DNA from 4 places in the Thermanaerovibrio velox DSM 12556 genome. Region 1 is predicted to be linked to each of the others. Evidence: riboswitches for the same ligand, from Rfam matches in the RefSeq annotation. Region 1 holds a riboswitch; each other region holds the start of a gene.
The links. A riboswitch is a leader RNA that binds a small molecule or an ion and turns the genes downstream of it on or off. The one in region 1 is predicted to bind cobalamin.
Positions count from the first base shown of each region.

Region 2: linked by a shared signal. The riboswitch ahead of THEVEDRAFT_RS00335 (SAM-dependent methyltransferase) and the one ahead of THEVEDRAFT_RS01215 (TonB-dependent receptor plug domain-containing protein) in region 1 are both predicted to bind cobalamin.
Region 3: linked by a shared signal. The riboswitch ahead of THEVEDRAFT_RS08010 (ethanolamine ammonia-lyase subunit EutB) and the one ahead of THEVEDRAFT_RS01215 (TonB-dependent receptor plug domain-containing protein) in region 1 are both predicted to bind cobalamin.
Region 4: linked by a shared signal. The riboswitch ahead of THEVEDRAFT_RS00080 (aconitate hydratase) and the one ahead of THEVEDRAFT_RS01215 (TonB-dependent receptor plug domain-containing protein) in region 1 are both predicted to bind cobalamin.

Region 1 covers NZ_CM001377.1:270,835-277,953, reverse strand. The annotation lists gene THEVEDRAFT_RS01215 (TonB-dependent receptor plug domain-containing protein) at 1-1,374, opposite strand, end outside; adenosylcobalamin (AdoCbl) riboswitch at 1,545-1,696, opposite strand; gene THEVEDRAFT_RS09735 (TolC family protein) at 1,973-2,617, opposite strand; partial or broken gene THEVEDRAFT_RS09730 (TolC family protein) at 2,745-3,182, opposite strand; gene THEVEDRAFT_RS10055 (TetR/AcrR family transcriptional regulator) at 3,335-3,955, opposite strand; gene rpsI (30S ribosomal protein S9) at 4,030-4,428, opposite strand; gene rplM (50S ribosomal protein L13) at 4,449-4,886, opposite strand; gene THEVEDRAFT_RS01190 (nicotinate phosphoribosyltransferase) at 5,017-6,036, opposite strand; gene secG (preprotein translocase subunit SecG) at 6,116-6,340, opposite strand; gene THEVEDRAFT_RS01180 (non-canonical purine NTP pyrophosphatase) at 6,387-7,001, opposite strand; gene rph (ribonuclease PH) at 6,979-7,119, opposite strand, start outside.
Region 2 covers NZ_CM001377.1:72,700-79,818, forward strand. The annotation lists gene hemC (hydroxymethylbilane synthase) at 1-808, opposite strand, end outside; gene THEVEDRAFT_RS00320 (precorrin-2 dehydrogenase/sirohydrochlorin ferrochelatase family protein) at 805-1,266, opposite strand; gene THEVEDRAFT_RS00325 (Rossmann-fold NAD(P)-binding domain-containing protein) at 1,291-2,145, opposite strand; gene THEVEDRAFT_RS00330 (hypothetical protein) at 2,157-3,077, opposite strand; gene THEVEDRAFT_RS00335 (SAM-dependent methyltransferase) at 3,068-3,754, opposite strand; cobalamin riboswitch at 3,867-4,062, opposite strand; gene THEVEDRAFT_RS10030 (precorrin-6A/cobalt-precorrin-6A reductase) at 4,132-5,547, opposite strand; gene THEVEDRAFT_RS09525 (cobalamin biosynthesis protein) at 5,552-6,757, opposite strand; gene cobM (precorrin-4 C(11)-methyltransferase) at 6,754-7,119, opposite strand, start outside.
Region 3 covers NZ_CM001377.1:1,659,940-1,667,058, forward strand. The annotation lists gene eutC (ethanolamine ammonia-lyase subunit EutC) at 1-833, opposite strand, end outside; gene THEVEDRAFT_RS08010 (ethanolamine ammonia-lyase subunit EutB) at 851-2,212, opposite strand; cobalamin riboswitch at 2,344-2,520, opposite strand; gene ptsP (phosphoenolpyruvate--protein phosphotransferase) at 2,774-4,525, shown strand; gene THEVEDRAFT_RS08020 (prepilin peptidase) at 4,530-5,276, opposite strand; gene THEVEDRAFT_RS08025 (2-hydroxymuconate tautomerase) at 5,354-5,542, shown strand; gene THEVEDRAFT_RS08030 (lysophospholipid acyltransferase family protein) at 5,539-6,414, opposite strand; gene tyrS (tyrosine--tRNA ligase) at 6,417-7,119, opposite strand, start outside.
Region 4 covers NZ_CM001377.1:13,557-20,675, reverse strand. The annotation lists gene icd (isocitrate dehydrogenase (NADP(+))) at 1-487, opposite strand, end outside; gene THEVEDRAFT_RS09635 (hypothetical protein) at 414-596, opposite strand; gene THEVEDRAFT_RS00080 (aconitate hydratase) at 832-2,766, opposite strand; cobalamin riboswitch at 2,937-3,105, opposite strand; gene THEVEDRAFT_RS00075 (hypothetical protein) at 3,274-3,987, opposite strand; gene THEVEDRAFT_RS00070 (ABC transporter ATP-binding protein) at 4,159-5,127, opposite strand; gene THEVEDRAFT_RS00065 (ABC transporter ATP-binding protein) at 5,120-6,115, opposite strand; gene THEVEDRAFT_RS09630 (ABC transporter permease) at 6,128-6,625, opposite strand; gene THEVEDRAFT_RS09625 (ABC transporter permease) at 6,651-7,052, opposite strand; gene THEVEDRAFT_RS00055 (ABC transporter permease) at 7,065-7,119, opposite strand, start outside.

The DNA.
Region 1 (7,119 bases):
GCCCCCCTCGTAACTCCAACCCTTCTCGGGTCTTAGGGAGTAGTTGGGCTCGCCGAAGCTCCTCATGGGCATGTAAATCTGAAAGAAGCTGGGCATCACGAAGAACCTCCCGGCGGAAAGATACCAGAGCCTCCCAGTGGAATCCTCCCGGTAAAGGGAGACCTTCGGGGCCAGCTCCGACTGGTCCTCCCCCTCCTCCACGTGCCACCTCTCGTACCTAAGCCCAAGATCCGCGGTGAGATCCCCCAGCGGAACGGTGGTCTCCCCGTAGGCTATGATCCCGTCCCGCTTGAGGTCGTAAGGGTCGTTGTTGCCCCACGGGTTGTCCACGTTCAGGTAATCCGAGTCATCACGCCTTACCTCAAGCCCATAGGCGGCCCCATTGCCCCAAAGCCGCCCCCGTCCCTCCAGGGACAAACCCATGTTGCGGTCCCGGTAGTCGCTCCTGCCGCTGCTGTCAAAGACCTTCTTGGCGGACTCCCCGTAATAGCCCTTGAGCTTCATCCCACCCAACGGAACCGTCAAGGCCACCCGGGAGTAGCTGTTATCCTGGTGGTTATCGGCTCCATCGTAGGTCCAACGGGATGAATAATCCCCCCATTGGCTGGAAAACTCCCACCCCCTACCGGAGGCCGACCCGGCGGAAAGGCCGTAGTGGTTCGACCGGTAGTCCTTGGAGAAGTCCCTGAGGCCGTTGCCCCTAAGCCTTATCTCCCGCTCCCCCTCCTCCTCCCTGGAGTAAGATACCCTTGCCCACATGGAGCTGGATGCGGCGGCGGCGCTGAAGGACCCCATGCCGTAACCGCCGGAACCGGCGGTGAAACGTGCCTGGAAGGGGCCGCCAGGGCCGGAAGCCCCCTTCACGGTTATTACGTTTATGACCCCCGCGGCACCGTGGGAACCGTACAGGGCGGATGAGGCCCCCTTAACCACCTCCACCCTCTCCACGGAGCTTATGGGTATGGACCTCAGGTCAAAGGGGGCCCCCAACACCGCACCGGCGCCATAGCTGGATGTCATGAACGGCACCCCGTCCACCAGAAGCAGCGTCTCGGTGGTCATCCCCCTTATGGAGATGCCCTTGGACTGGGCCATGCCCGCGCCGTTCACAAGCCCAGACACCCCGGGCAGGGAGTCCAGGGCCTCCTGAAGGTTCTGGAAACCCCGGGAGGCCATGTCGGCGGAGGTTATGACGTACCCCTGGGAGGGCAGGTCCGCCAGCTGATCCGCCAACCTGGAACCGGTGACCTCCACCACCGGGACCTCCATCCCCCGAACGGGGAGAGGGGACGATAAGAGGGCAAGGAGCAGAGCCCCAAGACCCAAACGAACCAAAACATGGGATGAACATCTAAACCTGATCAACCGGATCACTCCTCAACACACGCAAGCAACTCCCTGACTTAAAATCAAACTAGAACGCCATGACACACAAGAGGGCAAGCTTAAGGCTGATGACCCCCTACATGCCATCACCTCCCCAAGAGCTTAGATCCAACGGACAGGCCTCATAAAAAAAGGAGCCCAAGGGCTCCGAACACGAAACATGCGTCCTCCCCCGCCCTCGAGGGGTGGACGCAACTCAAGGCACCGGTGCCAGTGTCGGGCTTGGACGCCAAAGGGCGCCCACACCGTAGCGGGGCTGCGCCGGATTCTCACCGGACTTCCTGAAACAGCCGGGCCTTTAAGCTTTGTTTTTTACAACCGCTACCCCCTCGGCACCCCTTGGGATGGCCATACCACCATAGGGCCACAGGGGGAAACGGTTACTTCTATGTTAACACTCGATGGGCATGGGATAATATTAAGTATCTTCTGAATAAGTCCCGCCCTTGGGAACCGCAGGGTTCAACCCACCCGAAAACCCAAGGCCCTACTCCATGGGCGGAGCGGATCCCGGCCCCTGCCCCAAGGATCTAAAGGCTGCAACGCTAAAGGGGGCCGGGAAGATCCGGCCCCCCTAAAGGCTGGTCTAGTTGCCCTTGCTCACCGGCTTACCAGTCGCCGCGATCTGCCCCCATCCGTCCTCCCCCAGGGCGTACCTCAGGGCCGCCTGGGAGGACAACAGGTCACATCGGGCGTCCACGAGGTCGTTCATGGCCTGTTCCAGCCTCACCCGGGCATCCATCACGTCCAGGTTGGTGCCCACCCGGGCCTCGTAGCGCCTGAGGGATATCCGGTGGTCCTCCGTGGCCTGCTCCACCATGACCTCCGCGGTCTTAACCCTCTCCCGGGCCTCCCTCAGGGACTCCAGGGCCTCCACGGTCTCCCGGCGTATCTCCAGCTTCATGTCCTCCACCCGGGACAGCAGGGATTCCGCCAAAGCCAGGGACTGACGGGCCTTGGCCCGGTTCTCCCCCCCGTCCCATGACCGCCACTGCAGGGTAAGGGAAAGGAGGTAGTCGTCCTTATCGGAGGGGAAGAAATGGGAACCCACCCTGTAAGCCTCCCCCTTGAACAGCAGCTGAGGCCTGTCCTGGCCTGCGGCGGCGTCCGCAAGGGCCTTGGCCTGGCGGTAGGACTCCTCCAAGGAACGGATCTCCGCCCGGCTCTCCGCCGCCAGATCCGGGAGATCCTGGGGCAGCTCCTCGGGCAGCAACGAGGCCGGCTGTTCCATCTCCCCGTCCCTGGGGACGGGGAAACCTGCCGCCCTGTCCAGGGCAGCGTATGCCCTTTGAACCGCCCCCTCGAGCCCTCATCAGGTTCAACCTGGCGTTGGAAAGGGCCACCTGAGCCCTTAACACCTCCGCCTTAGGCACCATGCCCACCCGGAAGAAGGCCTGAACCCTGGTCAGATACGCCTCGGACAGCTCCACCACCCTCTGGGCCACCTGGGCCTTGCCCTTGGCCCTCACCAGGGCAAGATAAGAGGCCCTGAGGCGGTAGAGAAGCCCCTCGACCCCCCGATCCCTGTCCGCCTTCGCCGCCTCCAACCCCGCTTGAGCGGCCCTAACCTGGCTCGTCACGGTACCCCCGGAGTAAAGGAGGTGGGTCAACGCAACCGAGGCCCTGTATGTCTCCTCGTAGCCCGTTATGGCTATACCTATGGGGACGTTGTCGAAATCGTACACCTTCCCCTTGGGGGCCTCCTGGGCCTTTGAACCGTATAGCACCAAGTCCAACTTGGGGGAAAGCCCCGCCCTGGCCTGCTGAACCTCAAGCTCTGCCCTCCTCACCGCCATATCAAGAGCCCTCACCGCCGGGTGAGATCCGAGCATCCTGGACTCCAGGTCCTCAAGCCGAACCACGCCGGCGAAGGCGGACGAGGATGAGCCTAGGATAATAAGGGATAGAAGGGCCAAAAGGCACCCCCTGCCGAGGCGATACACGGGCATCAAAGGGCCTCACCCCCAAAAAGGACCCCGCAGCTCCTCCTCCAAAGGGCCACCGCGTCCTCCACGTCAAACCACACCCATAGGTTGAACATGATCCCGTCGAACAATATGCAAAGAACCTCCTCCATACCGTCAGGGAGCCCTCCCGCCTCGGCGAGGACCCGGCGCATCTCCCCCATCATGCGGCTGCGAAGGGACCCCGTCAGGTCCCGCATGCCCTCAACCCCCCGGTGGGCCAAGAGCCGGAGCTCCAACCAGAGGGACAGGGAGTCCCGCTCCTTCCAAAGCAGCTGGAGAAAACCCTCCCCCTTCCGGACCGACATGGCAATCACGTCCTCCCCCTGGGCCGATCCATCCGCCAGGTAGGATACGATCCTGTCCACCTCGTCCTCCATGACCCGCTTGAACAGGTCGAACTTGCTGTGAAAGTGCCAATAGAAGGCCCCCTTGCTAACCCCGGCGGACCTTACTATGGAGTCCACCCCCGCCCCCTCGTAACCCCTCTGGGCGAAGATGATCCTCGCGCTGCTCATTATGGCGTCCTTGGCATCGGAGACCAAATAGACTCCCTCCTTCCAAAATCCGGCTAGGATGTTCTCAAAGACCGACCGGTCTGTCAAGTACCGCAAAGACAAAGGGGCCCCGAAGGGCCCCGAAGGAACTTGAAGACCCAGGCCAGCGAGGCCCAAGTCCACTAACGCTTGGAGTACTGGAACCGAGCCCGGGCTCCCGCCTGACCGAACTTCTTCCTCTCCACCATCCTGGGATCCCTGGTAAGGAGCCCCGCCTTCTTCAGCGCCGGACGAGCCTGGGGGTTCATCTTCAATATGGCCCGGGCAATCCCAAGCCTGATGGCCCCCGCCTGGCCGGTGAGACCGCCCCCATGGGCCCTCACCAACACGTCAACCTTGCCCTCCACGCCCGCCACCTTCAACGCCTCGAGGGCGTGAAGCTGCCAGGTGAACCGAGGCAGGTAGTCCCCGATCTCACGGTTGTTAACCTTCACCAGCCCCTGACCGGGACGGATCCTCACGCGGGCCACCGCGTTCTTACGCCTGCCGGTGCCCCAGAAGTACATGTTGGAAGCCTGCACCTTCTATTCCCCCCTCTTCCTTAAAGTTCCAAGGTCTCAGGCTTCTGGGCCCCGTGGGGATGGGTGGGACCCGCGTAGACCTTAAGCTTCTTGAACATGGCCCTGCCAAGCCGGTTCTTGGGCAGCATGCCCTTCACCACCCGCTCGATGAGCCTCTCGGGGTTGCTGTCCAGTATCTTGCCGTAGGACACGGACTTAAGACCCCCGGAGTAACCGCTGAACCGATGAACCATGGACTGCTCACGCTTCTTCCCCGTGAGCCCCACCTTCTCGGCGTTGATGACCACCACGAAATCCCCGGTGTCCACATGGGGGGTGTAGGTGGGCCTGTGCTTGCCGGACAAGACCAACGCTATCCGGGACGCAAGACGACCCAGATGCTTGTCCGTGGCGTCAATCACATACCACTTGCGCTCCACGGCTTCCTTCTTAGCCATGAACGATCTGGTGCCGATCATGGATTCTCCTCCTTCGCTGAAAAAAGACAGCATCTTCTTTTCTTCACATCTACTCAAAAGCGCAACCCAGCGTCAACCCAGCCCCATGCCCGCCGTGGGGGGTGGCGCGGCACAAAAACCGGAAAAACCACTAGATCACGCGCTTAAGCCTTGGATTGTCGGTAACACCGGGGATCCGGCCCCTCTTGGCCACGGGCCTCCCGTCCACCTCCTTTATGTCCATGGTCATGTCCCTCGGCGTGCCGTGGGCTATGTAACTGCCAACCCCAAAACCACAGGCCCCGGCATCCGCAAGGGCCCTTATCCTGTCGGGGTTCAAACCGCCGGACACGAACACCCCTACATGACCATAGCCGGCCATGGAAAGCCGGCACCGTACCTCCCGGACGAGATCAGGGGTCACCCCTCCTCGCTCCCCAGGAGTATCAAGTCTAACAGCGAAAAGCCTTTCTTTCAAGGCCTCCGCCACGGAAAGGGCCTCCTCCGCCTCATCCCGGAAGGTGTCCACCAGGATGGAACGCTTCTCCTGCTCCGGCAACACCCTGTCATAGGCCATGGCGACCTTCACGGTGTCTCCGGCTATCAATATGGCGGCGTGAGGGATGGTACCCCGGGGCTCCCTGCCGCCCAGCTTCGCCCCTAGAATGCAGCTCGCATCGGAACAGCCGCCGATCAAAGCGGACCTCTCCATCACAGGAGCACAGGAGGGATGCACGTGCCGGGCACCAAAACACAGGACCGGCAACCCCCCAGCGGCCTCCACGCAACGCCGGGCGGCGGTGGCCCAGCCGCTGGCACTGGACAGCATCCCCAGCAGGGTGGTCTCGTAAAGGCCGAACTCCCCATAGGGACCCCGGATCCTCATCACCACCTCCCGGGGGGCAAACTCCTCACCCTCCTCAAGGGCCTCCACGGAAACCCTGGCCCCCGCCTTGAGGAAAAGACGCCGCACCTCCTCAACCCCGCAGAAGACCCCGCCCTCCCGGGCGAAAACCTCCGCACAGACCTCCGCGTCCAGCCTACCAAGCTCCCGCAGAACGTCCCTGGTCTTGACGAAGTAAACGTCCGACGTCCAGCCCTCCACTACCTCCCCGTGATCCGCGGAGAAAAGCCGGTCACCGCTAACACTGAACTCAAGAACGTCCTCCATCCGGTCAACCCGGGAAGACAAGGCTCAAAACCCCCTCCTGAACGCCGCCCAAAGGGGCCGGCGGAACAAAAGAAAAAAGCTAGGATATGGCCACCAACACCAAAGACAACAGCATGAAGAGCCCCATCAAGACCGCCGATATCTTGGTAAGACCACTCATCCGCTGCCAGGCCCCAGAGTTGTCCTGCTGGGTCCCTCCACCGAACATGCCGGCGAAACCTCCGTTCTTCCGCTGCTGCATCAATATGGACCCCCCAAGGGCCACACATACCACCAACTGCAACAAAACCAAAAGGACCTTCACGTCCAGCACCCCCGAAAACCCGCGATTTAAAAAGCAAAAATACAACCTACCGCCCAGCGGACGGCTCAACCATGGATTCTATCACAAGGGGGGCAAATAGGGCCAGCTTTGCCGCCGCCCTTGCCCGGTGGGATATCCGGTCCTTAAGATCCCCCGCCTGAGCCAGGGTGACATCTACCCCCCGGGGGATGAAGACCGGATCGTACCCGAAACCGCCCTCCCCCTCAGGAGCACAGGCTATAGCACCCTCCAGCTCCCCACGGAACGAAAATGCCCTGCCATCCGGCAACAGCAGCACCGCCACGCACACAAACCGGGCCCACCGATCAGCCTCCCCGGCAAGACGACCCAAAAGCCACCTTATCCGGTCCTCATCGCAGGAACCCACCCGGGCGGAAAACACCCCGGGCCCCATGTCCAAGGCCCTCACCTCCAAGCCGGAGTCCTCCGCCAAGACCGGAAGCCCCGGGGATACCTCCGCGTAAGACCTGGCCTTCTTAAGGGCGTTCTCAAGGTAAGAGGCCCCGTCCTCCTCCACCTCCAACCTCTCACCCGGCAGCCTAAGACGTATCCCCCGCCCCCGAAGAAGCCCCTCCCATTCCCTCACCTTACCGGGGTTACCGGTGGCGAGGACCAACTCAGCGGCCCACGAGCTCTTCAAAGCTAGCCACCCCCAGCACCTCCAACTGAAGCCGGTGAAGACGCCTTATGCCCTCCTCCGCCGCCGAAAGCATGCGATCAAAGGTCTGCCGAGGGAAAAGAGCATCCTCCCCGGTGGC
Region 2 (7,119 bases), 200 kb from region 1:
TGTCCCGCAGCTCCACCGCCGATGCGGACGATCCGTCGGGGGAGAGTATCTCCGCCTTGAATGACATGATATCCCCATCAAGCACCGCGGAGGCCGCAACCGGCACCGCGCATCCCATGCCAAAGGCCTTGAGGAACTGCCGCTCCGCCAGGACCTCAAGCCAACTGTCTCGGTCACCGAGGCGCCTTGCCTCGTGGAAAAGCTCAGATCCCTCCGGCGCCTCCAGGGCAATCGCCCCTTGAGCTGGAGATGTGACGAAGGGGAGATCCCTGTAGGGAACCCTTATGTCTAGCCGCTCTAGCCCCGCCTTCGCCAGCACTATGGCGTCGAAACGACCTTCCTGCAGCTTGCTCAGCCGGGACTGGATGTTGCCCCGGCAACATATGACCTTGAGGTCTCCTCTCAGCCGCAAGACCTGGGCGGTTCTCCTGAGGCTTGAGGTCCCAACCACCGATCCCTCCGGGAGCTCATCAAGGGACAGGCCCTCCAGGTTTATTAAAACGTCCTCCCGGGAGCCCCTCTTAAGCACCGCTGCTATGGCCAGTCCCTTGGGCTGTTCCGACGGGACGTCCTTAAGGCTGTGTACCGCTCCATGGGCGTCCCCCAAGAGCAGCCGTTCCTCCAGGGCTTTCACGAACGCCCCAAAGCCGCCGAAACACGCCAGGTGCCGCCTACGGTCCCTATCCCCATGGGTGGCACAGGTTATGAGCTTCACCGAGTGGCCCGCCCCGGCGAGATGCCTTTTCCACATCTCCGCCTGGGCCATGGCAAGGGGGCTTGAGCGGGTGAGCAGGGTAAATCGACTCATCGCCTAAGCCTCTTCCCCTCCAGGAACGCCCGGATCAGGGACTTTAGCTTGGCCGCCCCCGAGGGGTCCATGCCGCCGCTGGATATCCCAACCCTGAAGTTCCCGTGGCTCCACTGGGCCGCCAGGGCGAAGTCCCCTAGCTCTGGCAGGGAACAGCAGCAAACAAGACACCCGGTGCCCTCCCTAAGCTCCAGCGCTAGCCTGGTCTCCTCCGGCGGAAGCGCCAGCACCGCGAACCTGAAACGCTCAAAGTCCTGACGCTGCACGGACCGTTCCTCCCCTGACACTATCCCCTTGGAGATCAGCCTGCGCATCTCGTCGCAGAAGCTCAAGGAAACCACCGTGACCGACGCACCCCCGTCCAGGAGGCTGCAGGTCTTCCTGTATCCCACGGGACCGGCTCCAACCACCAGCACCGGCTCGTCCCGCCTTAAGGCCACCATGGGGCCGAAGGTCATGTGAATACCCCCAGTTTTCTACAGCTATGATAGTGATATGACTCCATCACGGGCCCGGAGGGCGGGGAAACGCCCGGTCAGCTCCTCCCAAAGGGAGGTGCCCGCACCCTCCGCCGCTGCTTCAAGCCCCTGAAGCTCCTCCCGGTAGCCCCTAAGCCTTCGTCGGCTTATCCGGGCTATGTCTTCGATGCCCATGTACCTGTAACCTTCACCAGGAACCCCCTGGGGAGGGGAACCCATGTCCACAACCCAGGTCCCGCTTCCCGCCAGATCCTCCTCAAACAGCACCGGCAGCGGGGAGGAGGTGCATAGAAAGACCCCTTGAAAGTCCCGGGCCCTGGACCTCAGGCTTTCCCAAGGGATGCACCGGAACCCCTCCGGCGGAGCGGAGGAACGGGAGGTGCATACCACCTCTGCCCCAAAGTAGGATAGCACCTTGCAGGTCTCACGTCCCATCTCTCCCATCCCGGCCACCAGGCACGGCACACGGGGCCAATCGGGGTGCTCTTTGATTATGGACGACGCCAGGTACGGTATCGACGGGGCCCTGCCTGGGTGAAGGGTGCTCCTTAAGCGGGAGGATATCCCGAAGGCCCTCTGGAAGAGCCTGTGAAGGATTGGCCCGCAGGATGGCCTGGAGGCCTCGTAACAGTCCTTGACCTGCCTTACTATATGGAACTCCCCGACCGCGAAGCTGTTGAGGCCGAGCATGGTCCTTATGAGTCTAAGCACCACGCCCTCCTGGCGGGCAAGGACGACCCCCCCGGGCAGTCCTCCCAGGGAGTGTTCCCGAAGGACCCCGTAGAACTCGTCCCTCCAGCACGTCTTAACCCGTACCCATTCCAGGGCGTCCGGGGGAAGCGAACGCGTTACCGCCAAGACGACGGGTGTCATCGGTACCACCATAATCCCACCAGGGCCATGGAGAGGGCCTCGAAGAGCAAAAGGGTCCCCACGTGCCATATGGCCAGGGGGCGGAGCACCTCCGGCGGGAATATGCCCACCCAGTAGCCCATGTTCTGCCTTAAGACCCGGCTGAAGGTGCCTATGCAGTTCCCCGCCAGCAGGGCTAGGAGAGCCCCCTTTAGGGACAGCGCGCCGGAGGATAACGCCCCTTGGGCGGATGCCAGGGATGCGGAACTGTGCATCAGGGCGGAGGTCACCACCGCAAGGGCCGAGGGCGACACCTTGCCCTTCAGGGTCCCCAGCACCGCCGCCTCCAGGTGGGGCATGAGGAAGAACGTGAGGGCGAAGAAGCCCCAAGCCATGGGGAGGGAGCGCAAGGTGAGCCTTATTAAGCTGACCTCCTTCCCATGGGGATGTCCTTCGCAATTTGCCCCATGGCAGGAGTCCTGGGGCAAACCGAATGCGATGGGTTCCCCGGAGCCCCGGCGGAGGAGAAGAAGGAGACATAGGATGAAGCGGCAGGCGCTCCGGGTGATCAGCACTATGGAGTAGAGCAGTCCTAGGTTTCCCGCAAGCCCCACCGCCACCGGTGCGGTGGCGAGCCAGCGCTTTATGTAGGCCGGGAAGGCGAGGCACAGGGTCCCGAAGACCGCGTCATCCCGGGTTATGCGGCCCTCCCGGTGGGCGGAGGACAGGATGGCGGCCCCCAACCTGGGGCTGGCCACCGAAACCGCCATGGCGGAGAGGGCGTGGCGGTTTATCCTGCATTTGGATAGAAGGTTGCGGATGGGACGGAAAACCGCGTCCGTGATCCTCAGCCTCACCAGCGCCTCCCCCGCCAGCGCCCCCGCAAGGATGCTGGCGGTGAGCCTGGCCTCCGCAAGGAGAAGCCCTTTTATCTCCAAAGGAGCATCACCGCCAGGTAGTCGTCGGTGGGTTCCGCCGCCGCATCCCCCTCCACCGCGAACTCCCCCTCTAGCCCGACCCGATGGAGCCGGACGATCCGATCCCAAGGCCCGGAGGCGGAGATGACTAGGGGGAGATTCTCCCCAAGGGCGGAGGGCTTGTATAGGGCGGCGCACTGGCAGGCCTTAAGGGCCTTGATGATCCCTTCGATGTCTTTAGAGCCCGGCACCACCGAGAACACCTGGTCCCTCATGGCGATGAAGCGGTTGAGCCTCGCCGCCGCGGCGGAGTGGGCGGATATGCCGGGGATCAGGCGCAGCTCCGTCTCCGTAATGGAGGACAGCTCCTGGTGGAGCACATGAACCGTGGCGTAAAGGGCGGAGTCCCCTATCACCGGCATCGCCGCGATCTTTGCCCCCTCCCAAAGGTCCTTGGAGGAGGTTAGGGACTCCCTTACGCCGGCCCTTAGCTCCTCGTCGGAGCCTGTCATGGGGAAGAGGATCGGTATGGTCTTAAGCCCCTTGATTAGGTCCCGGGCCATCTGTCCCGCCACGCTCACCCTTCCCTTGGCGGACACCGGCTCGAACACCGCCTGGGCCTTGCTCAGAACGTTAAGGGCCTTCAGGGTAACCAGCTCCTTGTCCCCCGGGCCCATGCCTACGCCGTAAAGTATCAACCTGCATCCCTCCGTCCTTTTGTAGAGCGGAAGCGGAGGAGGAATGCCGCAAGTCCCCATGGTCACCGGTGAGCTAGGGGGCATTGCGCGGGGTCCCTCCCTCGAGGGCTTCCGCGGTAACTTGGAGCCGTGGGGTATCCTGGCTTGCCTTCATCCTATCCCCGCCCCTTCCCAGGGGTCTAAGTCCCCCAGTGGTAACGGCGGTCTCGTCGGGCTCACAGTGGCGGGGCCGCGCCGGCTTCTCACCGGTCTTCCCCCAGGGCTCGAAGTAGCGTTATCCTGTGCTATGCACCTGAAGATAGATAATAGAACTCAAAACCCCATAAAACAAGAAGACAGGGTTGCATTACCAGGGGTTTATGGCTAAACCATGCGGCCTAATATCCTAATATCTTAAGCGTCTCCCGCACCCCTTCTTCCAGCGAAAGCCCGGGATCGTTAGGGGGGCAGAGGAGTAAGAGGGGTATGCCCAGCTCCCCGCAGGCCCTCAGCTTGTCCGTCACTCCGGAGGCATCTCCGCTGCCCTTGGCCCCCACCGCCTTGGCTCCGCAACCCTTGAGGATCCCAACCTCCCAGTCATAACCCATGGGCCCCCAGGAACATAGGATCTCCTTTGGGGTAAGCCCCGCCGCCTTGGCCGCCTCCAGGCTCTCCACCGTGGGAAGCAGCCGAGCCAATACATAACGGCCGCCGCCTTTGAGCACCGGAACCACGCGGGGAAGCCCCCGCACGCCGAAGGATAGGAACACCGTATCACCGGGGGCTGTGAGCTCCAAAAGCCCCTGGGCCATCTCCCCGTAAGACATAACCGGCACGGCCCCTTCGGGCACATCCACCGGACGGCTTATCCTTATCAACGGTATCTTAAGTTCCTCCGCGGCGGTTCGGAAGTGGCGCCTTGCCTCCTCCGCAAAGGGGTGTGCGCAGTCCACCGCCGCCCTGAGACCCAGGGGGAGCAGCCGCCCCATGACCTCCGCCCAGTCGTCCGCGCTCCGGCGGCCCACCAGCGCAAAGGCCCCCGGGGGCACCACATGAAGCCCCGTGTCAAAGGCCACCGATACCGCCACCTTAAGCCCCAGGGAGATCAACCTCTCCGCCGCCTCCCTGCCCTCACCGGTGCCGCCCAGGATGAGCACGTCCACCCTTCCGATCCCGTCGAGGATGTCAACCCCCTCAAGACGCGATCCGTTCTCACCTGCGGCGGCGCAGCGGGGCGGCAATCCGCATCCCGTGGAGGCACCTCCGCTGCCTGGACGGACATTTATCTCGCTGGCGTAGCCCCGCATGTCCCTCCAAACCCCGTCCTTCCCCTTGGAACAGCACCCTCCGGGGAAGACGATCAAAGACCTCATGTCCACCTGGTCCGATGAGAGCTCCTCCGCCGGGATCTCCGCCACCCTCTCACCGGGCCTTGATACGTCGCGGCACACCAGGGCCGTGCGACCCTGGAACACCCGACGCACCTCCCCGAGCTTGCCCTCCCTGTCCCGGGAGACCGGGTTGTACAGCGCCACGGAAAGCCCCGATTCCGATGCCCTCTCCATGGCCCTTGCCACCGATCCCCAATCCTGAAGGTAATCCGAAAGGGATATCATGCAAAGCCCGTTTGTGTAATAGGGCCCCAATGAGCAGGCCGCCCCTTGAGCGGCGGATACGCCTGGGAATATCCGGAAGGACGGGCTTCCCTTGCCCCCGTCCTCATCCCCCCCCTCCCGGAGCCCCCAGGCCGCGTGATGTGACGCCAGCGCCGCAAGCCCGAAGAGCACCGGGTCCCCGCCGCACACCAGCGCCACCCGACTAGCCCCTTTGGGCCAGCTCCACCGCCCTCTTGACCCTCGCCTCCTCCTCTCCCATGCGGTAGGACTCCACCAGCTTGACTTCTTGGAGGTGCTTGGGCAGCAGGTCCACGTAAAGGGAGTACCCCACGATCACGTCGCACTCCTCAAGCTCCCTCAAAGCCCCCAGGGTCATGTGGTCCAGGTGCCCGGGGCCTATTCCAACCACCCCAAGGCGGCCCTTGAAGCCTATGTCTTCGAGGGACAGCGCGGCGGTCACGCCGTTGTGCACCATCCTGCCCCCAAGGGGCCGTCCCATAAGGGCGCTGCAGGGCTCCGCCACCCCGGGAAGCCCCAGGTGTCGTTCCGCCGCGGAGGCCGTCAGCGTCATGCCCATGGAGGCGTCTCGGATCTCATCGGAGCCGAAGAAGCGAACCCCGCATCCTAAGTCTTTCGCCGCCCTTGCAAGCTCCTTGGAGCTTCTCTTGCCCTCCCATGTGCCGATCTCCAACAAGGCTTCCCTGAGGAAAGGCCCCTTCGGATGGGATTTGAGGGCCTCCAGGATCCCGTCCCTTATCTCCTCCCCCTTGGCGTCCCGCCTGAACCCAACCCCGGCGCAGATGCACCGGGGAACCAGGAGGATACCCGAAGGAGAGATATCCGTGAGATCCCTCACGGTGTAGAGGACCTGGGCGGCGGAGGGGTCTTCCACCGCCTCCGCCCCCTTGGGCAGGGGAGGGGAGGGGAGCAGCGGGTCCAGCCACCACCGAAGGGACCGGTGGGTGATAAGATGCCTTATGACGGAAGACAGGTTATCCCTGTTTAATACCTTCATCCCATGCCGCCTTGCCCATCGGTCGGGGGACATGATTCGGAGCCTGTCGGTGGACGTGGTGGGTATCCATGGAGCCCCCAGGGCCTCGGATACCAGAACCGCCAGGTCTGTGCCGCCTCCGAGGTGCCCCCCCGCCACCAGGAACACCGATGAGAGGTCCTCGGTGACGCAGAGCACCGCCGGATCCTTGCCCTTGTCCTCCAATAGGCCCGACACGGCCCTCACCGCGATGGGGAGCGCCCCTACGAATAGAATGCCCTCCGCCCGGTCCCAAAGGGCCCTTGCGGCGTCTTTCGCCCCCGCGGAGGGGTCGAAGAGCTCAAAACCGGTGAGATTGGCCACCAGGGTTCCCCTCTCGGAAAGGGAGCCTGGGGCCACCACGAAGACCCTCAACCCATGCCTCCTTCCGGCCCCTCGTCATGGGCCTTCCTGTACATGTGGCTGAAGCGGGGATCGTACAGCAGGCTAGTCCCGGATTCTTCAACGCAGCGGCCTACTATGATCAGGGCCTGCCGGTTCACGTGCTCCGCCTTCATCCGCTGTCCCAGCTCGCGGAGTTTAGCGGTCCCAACCCTCTGATCCGGCCAGGTGGCCCGGTAGACCCAAGCCGCTGGGGTGTCCCCGGGAAGCCCCCCCTCCATGCAAAGCCTGGATATCTCATCCCCCATGTCGGATGACAGGAACAGGGCCAGCGTGGCTCCCGTGGAGGCGTAGACCCTAAGGTCCTCCTTGGAAGGCACTGGGGTCCTTCCGGG
Region 3 (7,119 bases), 490 kb from region 1:
CCCCCCGCCTCCACCGCCGGGGTGCCACCGGAGTGGATGTTAGAGACAACGGTGCGTTTCGCCTCGGGCATCCCCACGGTGCCCCGGTAGGTTATGTAGGCGGACATGCTCTCCGCGGTGACCAGCCCTGGACGCTCACCGATGAGCACGCACACCACCTCTGCTCCGGTCACCTCGGATACCACGTCCATGGCGGGGACCCTCCCGTACTTCACAAAGAAGGGCTTCGGTAACTTGATTCCCTTTGACTCAAGAACCTGCGACACGGCCTTGAAGGTGTCCATCCCATTGGCCTCCACCGCAGTGGTGCTGAGCCCATCAGAAAGGTAGACCAAAACCTTGGGAGGCTGGGGCACCATGGACTTTATGGCCCCCTTGGACTCGTCGGAAAACCTCCTGCCCAGGTCCGGCCTGGTGAGGAACTGATCCTTATCGGAACATAGGGTTTGTACGACCTTAAGGTCGTTGCTCCGCAGGAACTCCTCGGATATGTCGCTGAACACCGCGTCCTGGGCGGCCGCGTGGTCCGCCCTGAAACGCAGCAGCGTCTCGGTCTTGTAACGGGGTCCCGCCCTCCAAACCCCTATCCTCGCCGGGGTCTTCTCCTTCATGGCCATCAGGGCCTTCGGGTCCTTAGGCTCCGGCACAAGACAATGCTTCCTTATGTCAAGCTTGGTAAGATCGGGCAAGCCCTCGTCATCCAAGCCAAGGGCATCCTCCCCGGAGCCCGACGACGGGGGTTCCACGACAACCCGCTGCCCCGGCTCCTCCAAGGAACCCATCTCCATTAGTATCTCCTTCACCAGCTGTTTAAGCTCAAGTTCCGTCACCATCTCTACCAGCCCTCCCGTCAGCAGAAGATGGAAGCATCCCCGGCCCGGTCGGTCAGGGTGCCGTTCTCCATGATCCCCCATCTCTCCAGCCAGCACTCGAACTCAGGTATGGGGCGCACCTTCAGCAGCTGCCTCAGCGTGGGGGTGTCGTGGTAGCTGGTGCACTGGTAGTTGAGCATCACATCGTCCCCGTGAGGTATCCCCATGAAGTAGTTGCATCCCGCGGCAGTAAGAAGGACCGCCAGGTTCTCTATGTCGTTCTGGTCCGCCTTCATGTGGTTGGTGTAGCAGGCGTCACATCCCATAGGGATCCCCGTGAGCTTCCCCATGAAATGATCCTCAAGGCCAGCCCTTATCACCTGCTTGCTGTCGTAAAGGTACTCGGGACCTATGAAGCCCACCACGGTGTTCACAAGGAAGGGCTTGAACCGCTTGGCAAAACCGTAACAGCGGGCCTCCATGGTAACTTGGTCCGCCCCAAAGTGAGCATCCGATGAGAGCTCCGACCCCTGACCGGTCTCAAAGTACATGAAGTTAGGACCCACGGACGTGCCCTGCCGGGCCGCCAGCTCCATCGCCTCCTCCAGCATGTGGGCGGTTATGCCAAAGGCCTCGTTCCCCTTCTGAGAACCCGCTATGCTCTGGAAGAACAGGTCCGTGGGCGCCCCTTGACGCACCGCCTCCATCTGGGTGCTGACGTGCGCCAAAACGCACATCTGCGTCGGTATCTCATACCTCTCCTTGATCTCCTGGAAACTGTGCAGGATCTTCTTCACGTTCTCCACCGTGTCGTCCACCGGGTTAAGCCCTATCACCGCATCCCCAACCCCGTAGGACAGACCCTCGAATATGGATGCCCTTATACCCTCCACGTCATCGGTAGGATGATTGGGCTGAAGCCGGGACGCAAGGGTCCCCGGTAGCCCTATGGTGGTGTTGCAGTGGGCGGGAACTCGGATCTTGCTGGCCCCGTAGATGAGATCCAGGTTGCTCATGAGCTTCGCCACCCCCGCCACCACCTCGCTGGTAAGACCCCGGCTTACCCGCCTTATGTCCTCCCCATTGGTGCGGTCAGATAATATCCATTCACGAAGCTCCCCAATGGTCCAGTTGCGTATCTCCCCAAAGATCCTCTCATTAACGTCGTCCTGGATTATCCTGGTGACCTCATCCTCCTCATAGGGCACCACCGGGTTCTCCCTCAGATCCCCCACCGTCAGGTTCGCCAACACCTGCTTGGCCGCCACCCGCTCCTCCATGGACTCGGCGATTATCCCCGCCAGGCGGTCCCCCGACTTCTCCTCGTTAGCCTTGGCGAGAACCTCCTTCACGCTCCTAAACTGGTACACCCGACCGAAAAGCCTGGTCTTCAGCTTCACCTTCCCATCACCTCCAACCCCTCAGGATCTGCTCCAAAGAACAAACGCCGAAAAAATCAAAACCCCAGGGCCCAAGTGCACATGGCAACACAGCCAAACTGCGCCTTGGGCCCCGGGGTCACGCGGAACCTCTAAGAACCTCATCCGCGACAGGTCTCCTGGCTTACCCTCATCCTAAGCCGCCCCTTCCCAGGTATAACCCAGTGGTCTTACGCGGCCTCGTCGGGATCACAGTGGCGGCCCCGCGCCGAAATCCCATCGGCTTCCCTTAAGTCGCGGACCGGCAAGTCACGATAAAGCGGCAACATGCTCAACACAAACAACCTCATCCTTAAACAGCAAGGCTAAACGAATCAACCAGAATAGTCAACCCATAGTGCAATGTTGTATTTTTATAAAATAACTACAAATAATACCCGCGCCAGCCCCACGCGAAACACTGCGAAAAACCCCGCAAAGACAAAAGACAGCTTAGGATAAACCCCTCTTGATCCCCCACCCTTTGCTTAAATCCCCTGTAAAAGATAAACTTATCCCATGACATCCTAGGGGGGAAGAAACTTGAATTCTCTAGCTTCCAGTGAACAGCTCACCGTTAAAGGACTGCCCATTTCCCCGGGCTTGGCAAAAGGGGTCATCCTGAGGATCCACCAAAGGCCCTTCCAACAGACCGGCGCTCCTCAGGTCAACTCCGAGTACGACAAGCAGCGCTTCCGGGAGGCCCAGGAGAAGGCCATCGAACAGCTAAAGGCCCTGGCGGACTCCACCAAGGCCACCTTGGGACCTGAGAAGGCCGCCATCTTCGACGCCCACCAGCTCATGATCCAAGACCCCATGCTTGTGGACGCCATACTGGCCGCCATAATGCAGGGCCAGTGCCTGGAGGACGCGGTGGTGGAGGCCACACTCTCCATAAAGGCCCAGTTCGACGCCCTGGACGACCCCTACTTCAAGGAACGGGCGGCGGACATCCTGGACATCGGCCAGAGGCTCTTCAGGATAATCACCGGCGGAGAGGACATAAGCCAGATCGATGACAAACAGGACTACGTAATAGTCACCGACGAGCTGGCCCCCTCCGATGCGGCGGTGCTGGGCATAAAACGAAACGTCAAGGGAGTCGTCACCGCCCAGGGAGGCCCCACCAGCCACTCCGCCATACTCCTCAAGGCCCTGGAGATACCGGCGGTCTCGGGGATACCCATGGACGACAGCTTCCAAAGGGGCAACACCATCCTGGTGGACGGGGTGGGCGGAGAGGTCATCCTGTTCCCCTCCCGCGAGGTGGAGGAGGCCTTCGACAGGCGCATCAAGGCCCAGGAGGAAACCCGCCTCAGGCTCAAGGAACTGAAGGGGAAGCCCAGCGTCACCAAGGACGGCATATCCGTCCTCCTCTTCGGCAACATCGCCTCCCCAAAGGACACCCAAAAGGTGCTTAACTTCGGCGGCACCGGGGTGGGACTCTTCCGGACCGAGTTCCTGTTCATGGGACGCTCGGACTCCCCCTCCGAAGAGGAGCAGTTCCAGGCCTACAGCGAGGCCCTTAAGTCCATGGCTCCACACCCGGTCATAATCCGGACCCTGGACGCCGGGGGCGATAAAGACGTGCCCTACATAAAGGGCCTGGTGGGAGAAGAGGCCAACCCGTTCCTGGGGCTTAGGGCCATAAGGATCTGCATGGAGTACCGGGAGATCTTCATGACCCAACTGCGGGCCCTGGCCAGGGCCTCCGCCTTCGGAAACCTCAAGATAATGCTACCCATGGTCACAAGCCTCTGGGAGATAAGGACCGCCAGGGCCATGCTGGCGGAGGCGGTGCTCAGCGTAAAGGACGCGGGACATAAGGTGGCGGAAAACATCGATCTCGGCATAATGATAGAGGTCCCCGCCGCCGCCGCCTCAGCCCACGTACTGGCCAAAGAGGTGGACTTCTTCTCCGTGGGGACCAACGACCTCGTCCAGTACACCCTGGCGGTGGACCGGCAGAACCCAAGGCTCCTCCAATGGTACGAACCGTTCCACCCGGCGGTCATAGCCCTCCTGGAGAACACCGCAAGGGCCGCCCACGAGGCTAACATAGAGCTCGGCATGTGCGGGGAGATGGCGGGAGACCCACTGGCATTGCCCCTGTTGGTCGCCCTGGGCTTCCACGAACTCTCCATGTCCGCCCCTCGAATACCTTGGATACAGGACTACCTCATGCGGCTCACCAAGGACCGCTGCCTGGAGCTGTTCCAAAAGGTCCGCTCCATGGACTCCGGCTCATCCATAAGAGAGGAGCTCACCCGCTTCATGGAGGAACACCAGGGGTGAACCATTAAAGGGCCAAAAACCAGTCGCTCAAGAACCGGATTATCCACCCCTTCAACATGAAGGCCAGGAAGGACCCGACCCAGAGGAATGGACCGAAGGGCACCGGGTCCTTCCTGTTAATCCGCCCCTTTAGGACCATGTAGATGGCCCAAACACCACCGATGATGACCGCAAAGTAAACCCCCAACAGGGCGCCCACGGGACCTAAGAAGGTACCAAGCCCCCCCATAAGGATGGCGTCCCCTATGCCCATGCGCCCAAACGACAACACCACGATCAGCGCAAGGGGCAAGAAACCCGCAAGACCCCCGAGGAGCGCCCACTTAAGCCCCGGCATTCCACTCCCCAAATACCCAAAGGAAACACCGGCGACGAAGGAGGCAATGGATACCACGTCGTAGACATAGCCGCTCTCCCGATCGGTCACCCCGTGAAACAGCCCGAAGGAGAACATGGCCATGCATGAAAGGGCCTTGATACCAGGGCCGAAGACGAAAACCGCCAAGCCGAACGCAAGGGCGGTGAAGGCCTCGTAGAAGAGGTACTCCTTGGGGATCTTGTCCCCGCAGGTCCTGCAGCGGCCCCTGAACCACAGGAACGACAAGACCGGGATCAGATCCCAAGTGCCAAGCTGCCTACCACAGGACTCGCAGCAAGACCTCTCCCGGCCCCAAAAGGGACGACCAGTGACCAGCCGATGAGCAGCGGTCTCAACGAAAGACGCAACACAAGCCCCTAAGAGAACCGCCATGAACGTCATGAGCCATTTCAATGTATCATCTGCTATACACACCTTAAACCACCTCACACCAAGGGGAGGATGAGAGAATGCCCATAGTGGAGATCCATATGCTCCAGGGTAGGGACCTCAAGGCCAAACAGGAACTGGTTCAGCGGGTGACCGATGCGGTCTGCGTCTCCCTAGGCGTCCAAAGGGAACAGGTCCGCATAATCATAAGGGAGATGAAGGATGAGGACTACGCCGCAGGAGGCGTCCTCTGGTCAGAGAGGACCTAGAGGCCCACAGGGCGGTCCCGCATTGCCTCCCGGAAACGGCGGTGATGCCAAAACCACTGCTCCGGATGACGCCTTATGGCCCCCTCAAGGGCCCGGTTCACCGCCTCCACCCCAAGGGCTATGCGGGACTCCTTATCCCCGCTCTCGTCCCACTCAACCGGGCTGAACCTAAGACGATGCCTAAAAGGCCCCTCCCTCCAGGCCTCAAGAAGGACCACCGGCATCCCCGTTAGGTACCGGAAGACCGAGGGACCCTTCACGGTGGAGGTTACAAGCCCGAAGAACTCCGCGGGCATGCCCTCAGCGCCCCCGTGTTGGTCCGCCAACACCCCCAGCACCGCACCGCCCTTAAGGGCCTTCACCGCCCGGGTCATGCTATCCCCCTTGGGGATGGTCCTCACTCCACCTCTAAGTCGGAACTCCTCCAACATGCCCGCCTGCCTTCCGTCATCCGGGGGACGGACTATGGGCATCAGCGGATATCCCGACTGGGCCAGCCAGAAAGCCGCAAGCTCCCAGTTGCCCAGGTGCCCGGTCACCAGGATGACCCCGCGTCCCTCCCCAATGGGCCCATCAAGCTCCTCCAAACCCTCCGCGGACACAACCCACTCAAGGGCCAGATCGGGGCGCACGTTCAGCGCAAGGCACTCCACCAGCGACCACGCCAGGTGATCCACCCCCCGGCGGTACAGATCCCTAACCTCAAGGTCCGAAAGCCCCCCCATGGCCAGGGCAATGTTCCGCCGGGCCACCTTCCCCCGTAGATCCAGGGCAATCGCAAGCCCCCTCACCACCCGCTGCATAACAAAGGCAACGGGAGACAAGAGGGCCCCCCTGCCGAGGGCCCTCAAAACCCACTCCGAAAAGGTCACCCCTAACCCCTCCGGATCACCAGATGGTACTTCTTCTTCCCCAGCCGGAAGATCACGTACCTGCCAAAGAGCACGTCCCTATCCTCCAGGCGGTGTTCCTCCTGGATCCTCCGGCCGTTAACGTAGACCCCGCCGCCCTTCAGAAGACGCCGGGCCTCCCCCTTGGAGGCACACACCCCGGAAAGGGCCATGAGGTCCACCATGGAGTCCCCCACCGACATGTCCGCCAAAGACGTGGGGATCTCCCCCTCCAACACCTTAACGGTCTCCAGGTCCGCGGAGCTGAAATCACAGTCCCCGAAGAGGATCTCGCTGGTTCGGGCCACCCGCTCCGCCACCAAGGAGCCGTGCACCCTGCGGGTCATGTCCATGGCAAGCATCCGCTGAGCAACCCGCTTCTCCGGGGACCTCATGTGCTGCTCCAGCACGTGGTCTATCTCCTCCTCGTCGAGGAAGGTGTACATCCGGAATAGCCTGGCCAGGGAATCGTCCTCCACGTTCATCCAGAACTGGTAGAACTTGTACGGGGAGGTCCTCTTGGGGGACAGATACACCGCCCCCTCCTCGGACTTGCCGAACTTCTGCCCCGTGGAGGTGAGGAGAAGCGGGAACGTGAAGCCGTAGGCCTGGCCACCCTCCTTCTTGCGGATCAGGTCAACCCCCGCCAGGATGTTGCCCTGCTGGTCGTTGCCCCCCATCTGGAGC
Region 4 (7,119 bases), 260 kb from region 1:
TTATACCTATCCCGGAGTCCTCCCGCACCTCCTTCCCCATATCCCGGAGGAACCTTATCACCTTCCCGGCCTCTTCGGTCCCCATCTCCCACTCTATACCGGCGTACAGGTCCTCGGTGTTCTCCCGGAAAACCACCATATCCACGTCCTGGGGCCTCTTAAGGGGAGCGGGTACCCCGTCGAACCAGCGCACGGGCCTCACACAGGCAAATAGATCCAGCTCCTGGCGAAAAGCCACGTTGAGGCTCCTGAAACCCCCTCCCACCGGGGTGGTGAGGGGCCCCTTTATGCCCACCCGAAAGTACCTAAGGGCGGTGAAGGAGTCCTTGGGTATTGCGGTGCCGAACAGGTCCATGGCCTTCTGCCCCGCGTATATCTCCCACCAGACAAGACGCCTCTTCCCGCCATAGGCCTTATGAACCGCCCGGTCCAAAACCCTCTTCATCACCGGGGTTATGTCCACCCCTATCGCCGTCCCCCTCCACATAGGGTATCACCGGATCGTCCGGGACCTCCATCTTCCCATCCCGAAAGACGATCCTGCTTCCCTCCTGGGGCTCCCGGTACCTCTCAAGCTCCAAACCCTCGAACCTCATGCTTCACCCTCCTTCTGCACCTTGCCAACCTTAAGACCCGTGCCGCGGCCAGCGACCGGGAACCATTGGTACTAAAATCGACGACTCCATGTATGGGAAAACCCCGGGGGTCGGATGCGGAGGCGCGTTGTTCATCAGCTAAAAACACTTGTCCATATCCGGAAGGGGTAAATCTGGGCAGGGTTTACACGTTTCCGGAAGTTGCCGCCCCCGGGGAAGCCTTGGTGCTATCGTCCTATCCCTTGGACCTCACGTGGTTCAGCTTGCCTCCCGCCCTTATGATCTCCAGGTCCCCCTCCCCAACCGGGGTAACACACCGGATGGTCAACCCCTTGGTGAGGTTCAAAACCTGAAACGCCCTGCCGGGGACCACGTCCTGGGACCGGATCTCCAACTGGTCCCCCTGGTCTACCCTCTGGTAGTCCGACGGGTCCTCGAAGACCAGGGGCAGTATCCCGAAGTTGACCAGGTTAGCCAGGTGGATCCTGGCGAAGCTCTTGGCCAAAACCCCCTTTACTCCCAGGTACCTGGGCGCAAGGGCGGCGTGCTCCCGGCTGGAACCCTGACCGTAGTTGGCGCCTCCCACTATGAAGCCCCCCTTGGCGGCAAGGGCCCTTTCCGGGAAGGTGGGATCCACAACCTCGAAGACGTGCTTGGATATGGCGGGAACGTTGCTCCTCAACGGGAGCACCTTGGCCCCCGCGGGCATTATGTGGTCCGTGGTTATGTCATCCCCCACCTTGAGGAGCGCCGTACCCGATATGACCTCCTCCATGGGCCCCATCTCAGGAAGGGGGGCTATATTGGGACCCCTTCGGATCACCACCTTTTCAGGGTCATCGGAGGGCATCACGAACCTGCGGTCCTCTATGTGGAACCGCTCGGGCTGGAGGAACACGAACGGGGCCTTTGAGTGTTTCGACGCGAAATCCCTGGGGTCCGTGATACGGCCTTCCACCGCGGAGGCCGCGGCGGTCTCGGGGCTCACAAGACACACCTTGCCGGTCTTGTGCCCGCAGCGGCCCAGGAAGTTGCGGTTTATGGTCCTTAAGGACACCCCGTCGGTGGGAGGGGCGAAACCCATGCCTATGCAGGCCCCACAGCTCACCTCCAGGATCCTCACCCCCGCGGATAGGATGGACTCAAGGGCACCGGACTTGGCCATGTGATGAAGCACCTGACGGCTCCCAGGAGATACCCCGCAGTCCACCTCCGGGTGCACCGACATATCCCTGAGGAGGTAGGCCACCGCCTCCAGGTCCCGGAGTGAGGAGTTGGTGCAGGAACCGAACATCACCTGCTGGATCTCCATCCCCGCCGCCTCGCGCACGGGGATCACGTTGTCCGGCTGATGAGGCAGGGCCACCAAGGGCTCAACCCTGGAAAGGTCTATCTCTATCACCTGGTCGTAAACCCCGTCCGGGTCCGCCTCCAGGGGTACGAACTGATGCTCCCTCCCCTGGGCCCTAAGCCACTCCCTGGCCACCTCGTCGCTGGGGAACACCGAGGAGGTGGCCCCGGTCTCCGCCCCCATGTTCGCGATGGTGGCCCTGTCTGGAACCGCTAAGGTCCCCACACCGGGGCCGCAGTACTCCAAAACCTTCCCCACGCCGCCCTTAACCCCTATGCGGCGGAGGACCTCAAGTATCACGTCCTTGGCGGACACGAAGGGGGAGAGCTGCCCTGTAAGATGGACCTTGACCACCGCCGGATAGGTAAGGTAGAAGGGCTCCCCCGCCATGGCGAGGGCCACGTCCATGCCCCCCGCCCCTATAGCAAGCATGCCCACCCCGCCGGAGGTGGGGGTGTGGGAGTCGCTGCCAAGCAAGGTCTTACCGGGGGCCGCAAAGCGCTCCACGTGCAGCTGGTGGCATATGCCGTTCCCCGGAGGGGAGAAGATGATCCCGCACCTCCGAGCCACGTCCATCAGGTACCGATGGTCATCGGGGTTCTTGAAGTCCTCCTGGATCATGTTGTGATCCACGTAGCTCACGGAAAGCTCGGTTTTAACCCTTGGGACCCCCAGGGCCTCAAACTCCAGGTAGGCCATGGTTCCGGTGGCGTCCTGGGTCAGGGTCTGGTCTATCCTTATCCCCACCCTGGAGCCCCTCTTGGGCTCTCCCTCCACCAAGTGACCGTTAAGCAGCTTCTCGGTTAACGTAAGTCCCACGGTGCACCAGCTCCTTCCAAGGCCATGAGGCCCTAAATTAAAGGGGTCTTCGCTCGATAGCGAAGACCCCTTTCAACCGTGCAATGCCGCATGGGACGGACCGAAGGACCCCCAAAAGGCCCCACGCCCCAACGGACGCGCCCGGGCGAAAGTCCGATCTCCGCGGACATCTCCCGCCGCTCCCCCGGGCCGGTCTCCTGGCTAACCCTCATCCCCCAAGCACCCCTTCCCAGGGGCCAAAGGCCCCCAGTGGATAACGTGCACGAGGTCAGGCTCACAGTGGCGGGTCCGCGCCGGACTTTCACCGGCTTCCCGTTCACCCGAGGAAGTTTAGGTTTTACACATCTAAAAGCCTATAACATCCCGCCGCCCCAGGCCCCCGACAAAACTGCCGTCGGAAACCTAAAAACCCCCAAGCGGCGAGGCTTGGGGGTATTCAAGCACCATACGAGATATTTTGTCAATATTATCCTGTCTATTTCTAACTTTTCAAATAACTATATTCTTTCATTCCCCGGATATCCTGTAGACCGCCCCTTCCTCCCGGTCCCAGGCGAGGTCCTTGGCGTCCATCTTAATCCTTCCCTCCCGATCCATCCTCCACATGCCGTAGAGGGCCACCTGCTCTTGGGAAACGGACCCAGAAACCGGGGCCCCCAGGGGAAGGAAGCCCACCACCTCAAATGGCTCGGGCCAGCCCTCCGGGGGCTCAACCCCTGCCTCGGCCATCTTCTTCATCATCTCCGCCACCGGCACAGGACAGGTCCTGCCGTAGACCAACCTCGCAAGGTCTGACCGGAAGAAGGGCTCCATCAGCACGTAGGCGAGCCACATGCCCTCGTTGCCCGGCAGGGCCTTCACCGCCAGGTAAGACGTGAAGAGCACCGCGTCCGCCGCCGCAAGGGACTTTGGAACACCCGAGTCATCGATGAACCCCCTTATCTCCTCCCACCTGGAAGGGTCCCCTCCGGGGAATATGCGGTCCACCAATGCGAGCCCGGCCCCTATGCGGTCCTCCAACTTCGACGGCGGGTCGTTCAACAGCCTCTTCCAAAGGGCAAGGTCGCTCCTGGAGTGATATGACTCGGACATTATCCTGGCCCTTACCTCCATGCCAAGCCTTACGCCCTGGTCCCTCTTGCTCATGGCCCCAAAGGCAAAGGACGAAGCACCTAATACTATGAAGACGGTGGCGGACAGAACGGCTAAAAACCTCCTCATCCCCATGCCCCCTTTCGAATAATTTTTAGTCCAGCCATTAATATAGCCCCCCAATGGGTAAAAGGAAAGGCACAGGACGGCGGGAACGCATGCAAGGACGCAAAAAGCGGGGAACGGCACCCCGTCCCCCGCGCTGAAAGAGCTGAAATAACCCAACCTGAAAGGTCAGATCTACCGGCAGTGGAGCCAGCAGGCAACCTCTCTCCCCCCCACGTCCGCCAACGGGGGCTCCTCGGAACGGCACCTCTCCATGGCGTAGGAGCACCGGGGGTGGAACCGGCATCCCGACGGGGGGTTCACCGGGGACGGCACGTCCCCCTCCAGGATTATGCGGTCCCTCTTGGCCTCCGGGTCCGGAAGGGGTATCGCGGAGAGAAGGGCCTTGGAGTACGGGTGCAGGGGCTCCCTGAAGAAATCCCCCTTCGGGGCGGACTCCACCAGCTTGCCCAGGTACATGACCGCCACGTGATCCGATATGTGGCGGACCACCGACATGTCATGGGATATGAAGAGGTACGTAAGCCCCAACTGGTCCCGGAGGTCCTTGAGCAGGTTTAATATCTGGCTTCTTATGGACACGTCCAGGGCGGACACGGGCTCGTCGCAAACCATGAAGCTCGGCTTCACCGCCAGGGCCCTGGCTATGCCTATGCGCTGCCGCTGGCCCCCGGAGAACTCGTGGGGATACCTCATGGCGTCGGTCCTCTTAAGGCCGCTCATCTCCAGCACCTGCCCCACGTAATCCTGGAGGTTCGACCTGTCCACGATCCCGTGGTAGAGGGGCGCCTCCCCCACTATGTCCATAACGGTCCGCCTGGGGTTAAGGCTGCCGTAGGGGTCCTGGAAGATGATCTGCATGGACCGCCTGACCCACCTGGGGTCCTCTTTCAGCTTCTGGGACACGTCAACCCCCTGGAACCTAACGGTGCCGCCGGTGGGCTCTATGAGGTGCAGCAGCGCCCTTCCGGTGGTGGTCTTACCGGAGCCGGACTCACCAACCAAACCCAAGGTCTTGCCCTTGGGTATCCTCAGGGATACCCCGTCCACCGCCTTAACGTGTCCCACCACGGATCGGAAAAGCCCCTTCTTGATGGGGAAGTGCTTGTAAAGACCCTGCACCTCCAGTATCGGCTCACTCATGCTTCTCTACCCCCTTGACCCTCTTGTCCCCATCGTACAGGAAACACCTGGTCTTGCGCCCGTCCTCCAAAAGGTACAGGGGAGGGTTCTCGTTCACGCAGCGGCTGGAGCAGTGGTAGCAACGGTTTGAGAACCGGCATCCCTTGGGGAAGTACCTTGGGTCAGGCACGGCCCCGGGTATCACCGGCAGCTTCTCCCGGTCCTCGTCGAGCCTTGGGATGGACTCCAGAAGCCCCCTGGTATAGGGATGAAGTGGGTCCTTGAAGGCCTCCCGAACCATGGCCTCCTCCACCACCTGGCCGCCGTACATGACCACAACCCGGTCCGCCATCTCCGCCACCACCCCAAGGTCGTGGGTTATCAGCATTATGGCGGACCCGAAGTCCTTCTTCAGGTTCCTCATAAGGTCCAGTATCTGGGCCTGAACGGTGACGTCCAGCGCGGTGGTGGGCTCGTCGGCTATCAGCAGCTTGGGATTGCACGCCAGGGCCATGGCTATCATCACCCTCTGCCTCATGCCCCCGGACATCTGATGCGGATAGGACTCCAGCCGCTTCTTGGGCTCCGATATGCCAACCTTCACCAGCATCTCCAGGGCCCGCTCATCCGCCTGCTGCTTGTTAAGCCCCTGGTGAAGCATCAAGGGCTCCCTTATCTGGTCACCAACGGTGAAGACCGGGTTGAGGCTGGTCATGGGCTCCTGGAATATCATGGATATGGAGTTGCCCCGGACCTTCCTCATCTCATGCTCCTGCAGCTCCAGAAGGTTGGTGCCCTCGAAAACTATCCGGCCCCCGTCCACCCTGCCGGAGGGCTTCTGAAGAAGGCCCATAACCGACAGGGCGGTGACGGACTTACCGCACCCGGACTCACCCACCACGCAAAGGGTCTCCCCGTGATTTATCGAGAAGCTGACCCCGTCTACCGCCCTTACCACCCCGTGATCCGTATGGAAGGAGGTCTTAAGGGACTCTATCGAAAGCAGCATCTAAGGCACCTCCTATCGCTTCATCCGTACGTCCAGGGCGTCCCTCAAGCCGTCCCCAAGGAAGTTGAAGGCCAGAACGGTGTACATGATTGCAAGGCCGGGGAATATGGACCACCACCACTTGCCCGACGCAAGGTACTGCTGTCCCTCGGATATCATGAGCCCCCAGGACGGCGTGGGGGGCTGGGCGCCGAAACCGAGGAACGCAAGCCCCGCCTCTATCATTATGATGCCCCCCATCCCCATGGTGGCCTGGACTATAACCGGCGCCATGGCGGAGGGAAGTATGTGCCCAAACAGGATCTTCCAGGTGGGAAGCCCCAGGGCCTTGGCGGCCTCCACGAACTCCATCTCCCGGAGCTGCATGAACTGTGCCCTCAACACCCTAGCGATGGTAACCCAGCTTATAAGGCCTATGGCCACGTAAACCGTTGTGAGCCCTGGGTCCTTAAAGACCGCCACCACCGCCATCACGAACAGCAGGAACGGGAATGCGTAGATGACGTTCATGAACCAGGAGATCACGTCATCCACCTTACCCCCCACCGTATCCCGATATGGCACCCATAGGTATGCCTATTAAAAGGGATACCATCGTGGCGAATATGCCTATCTGAAGGGATATCCTCGCCCCGTAGAGAATGCGGCTGAATATGTCCCGGCCATAGAGGTCCGTGCCCATTATGTGTTTGGCGGACGGTGCCGCAAGCCGCACGTCCATCCCCTCGGTCCAGATGAGCTGCTTCACCGGATCGTAGGGGGCTATGACCGGAGCCAAGAGGGCCGCCAAGATTATCGTTATGGTCATGAAGAGCCCAGCCATGGCAAGCTTGTTGCGCTTAAACCTGAGCCACGCATCGTGCCAAAGACTCCTCGGCTTCGGCTCCTCGGACACGGCATTGCACACGTTAACCTGAACGTTGTCGCTCACGCTCACGAACCGCACCCCCTAGTCGTAGCGAATCCTCGGGTCGAAAAGCCCGTAGGAGAGGTCCACTATGAGG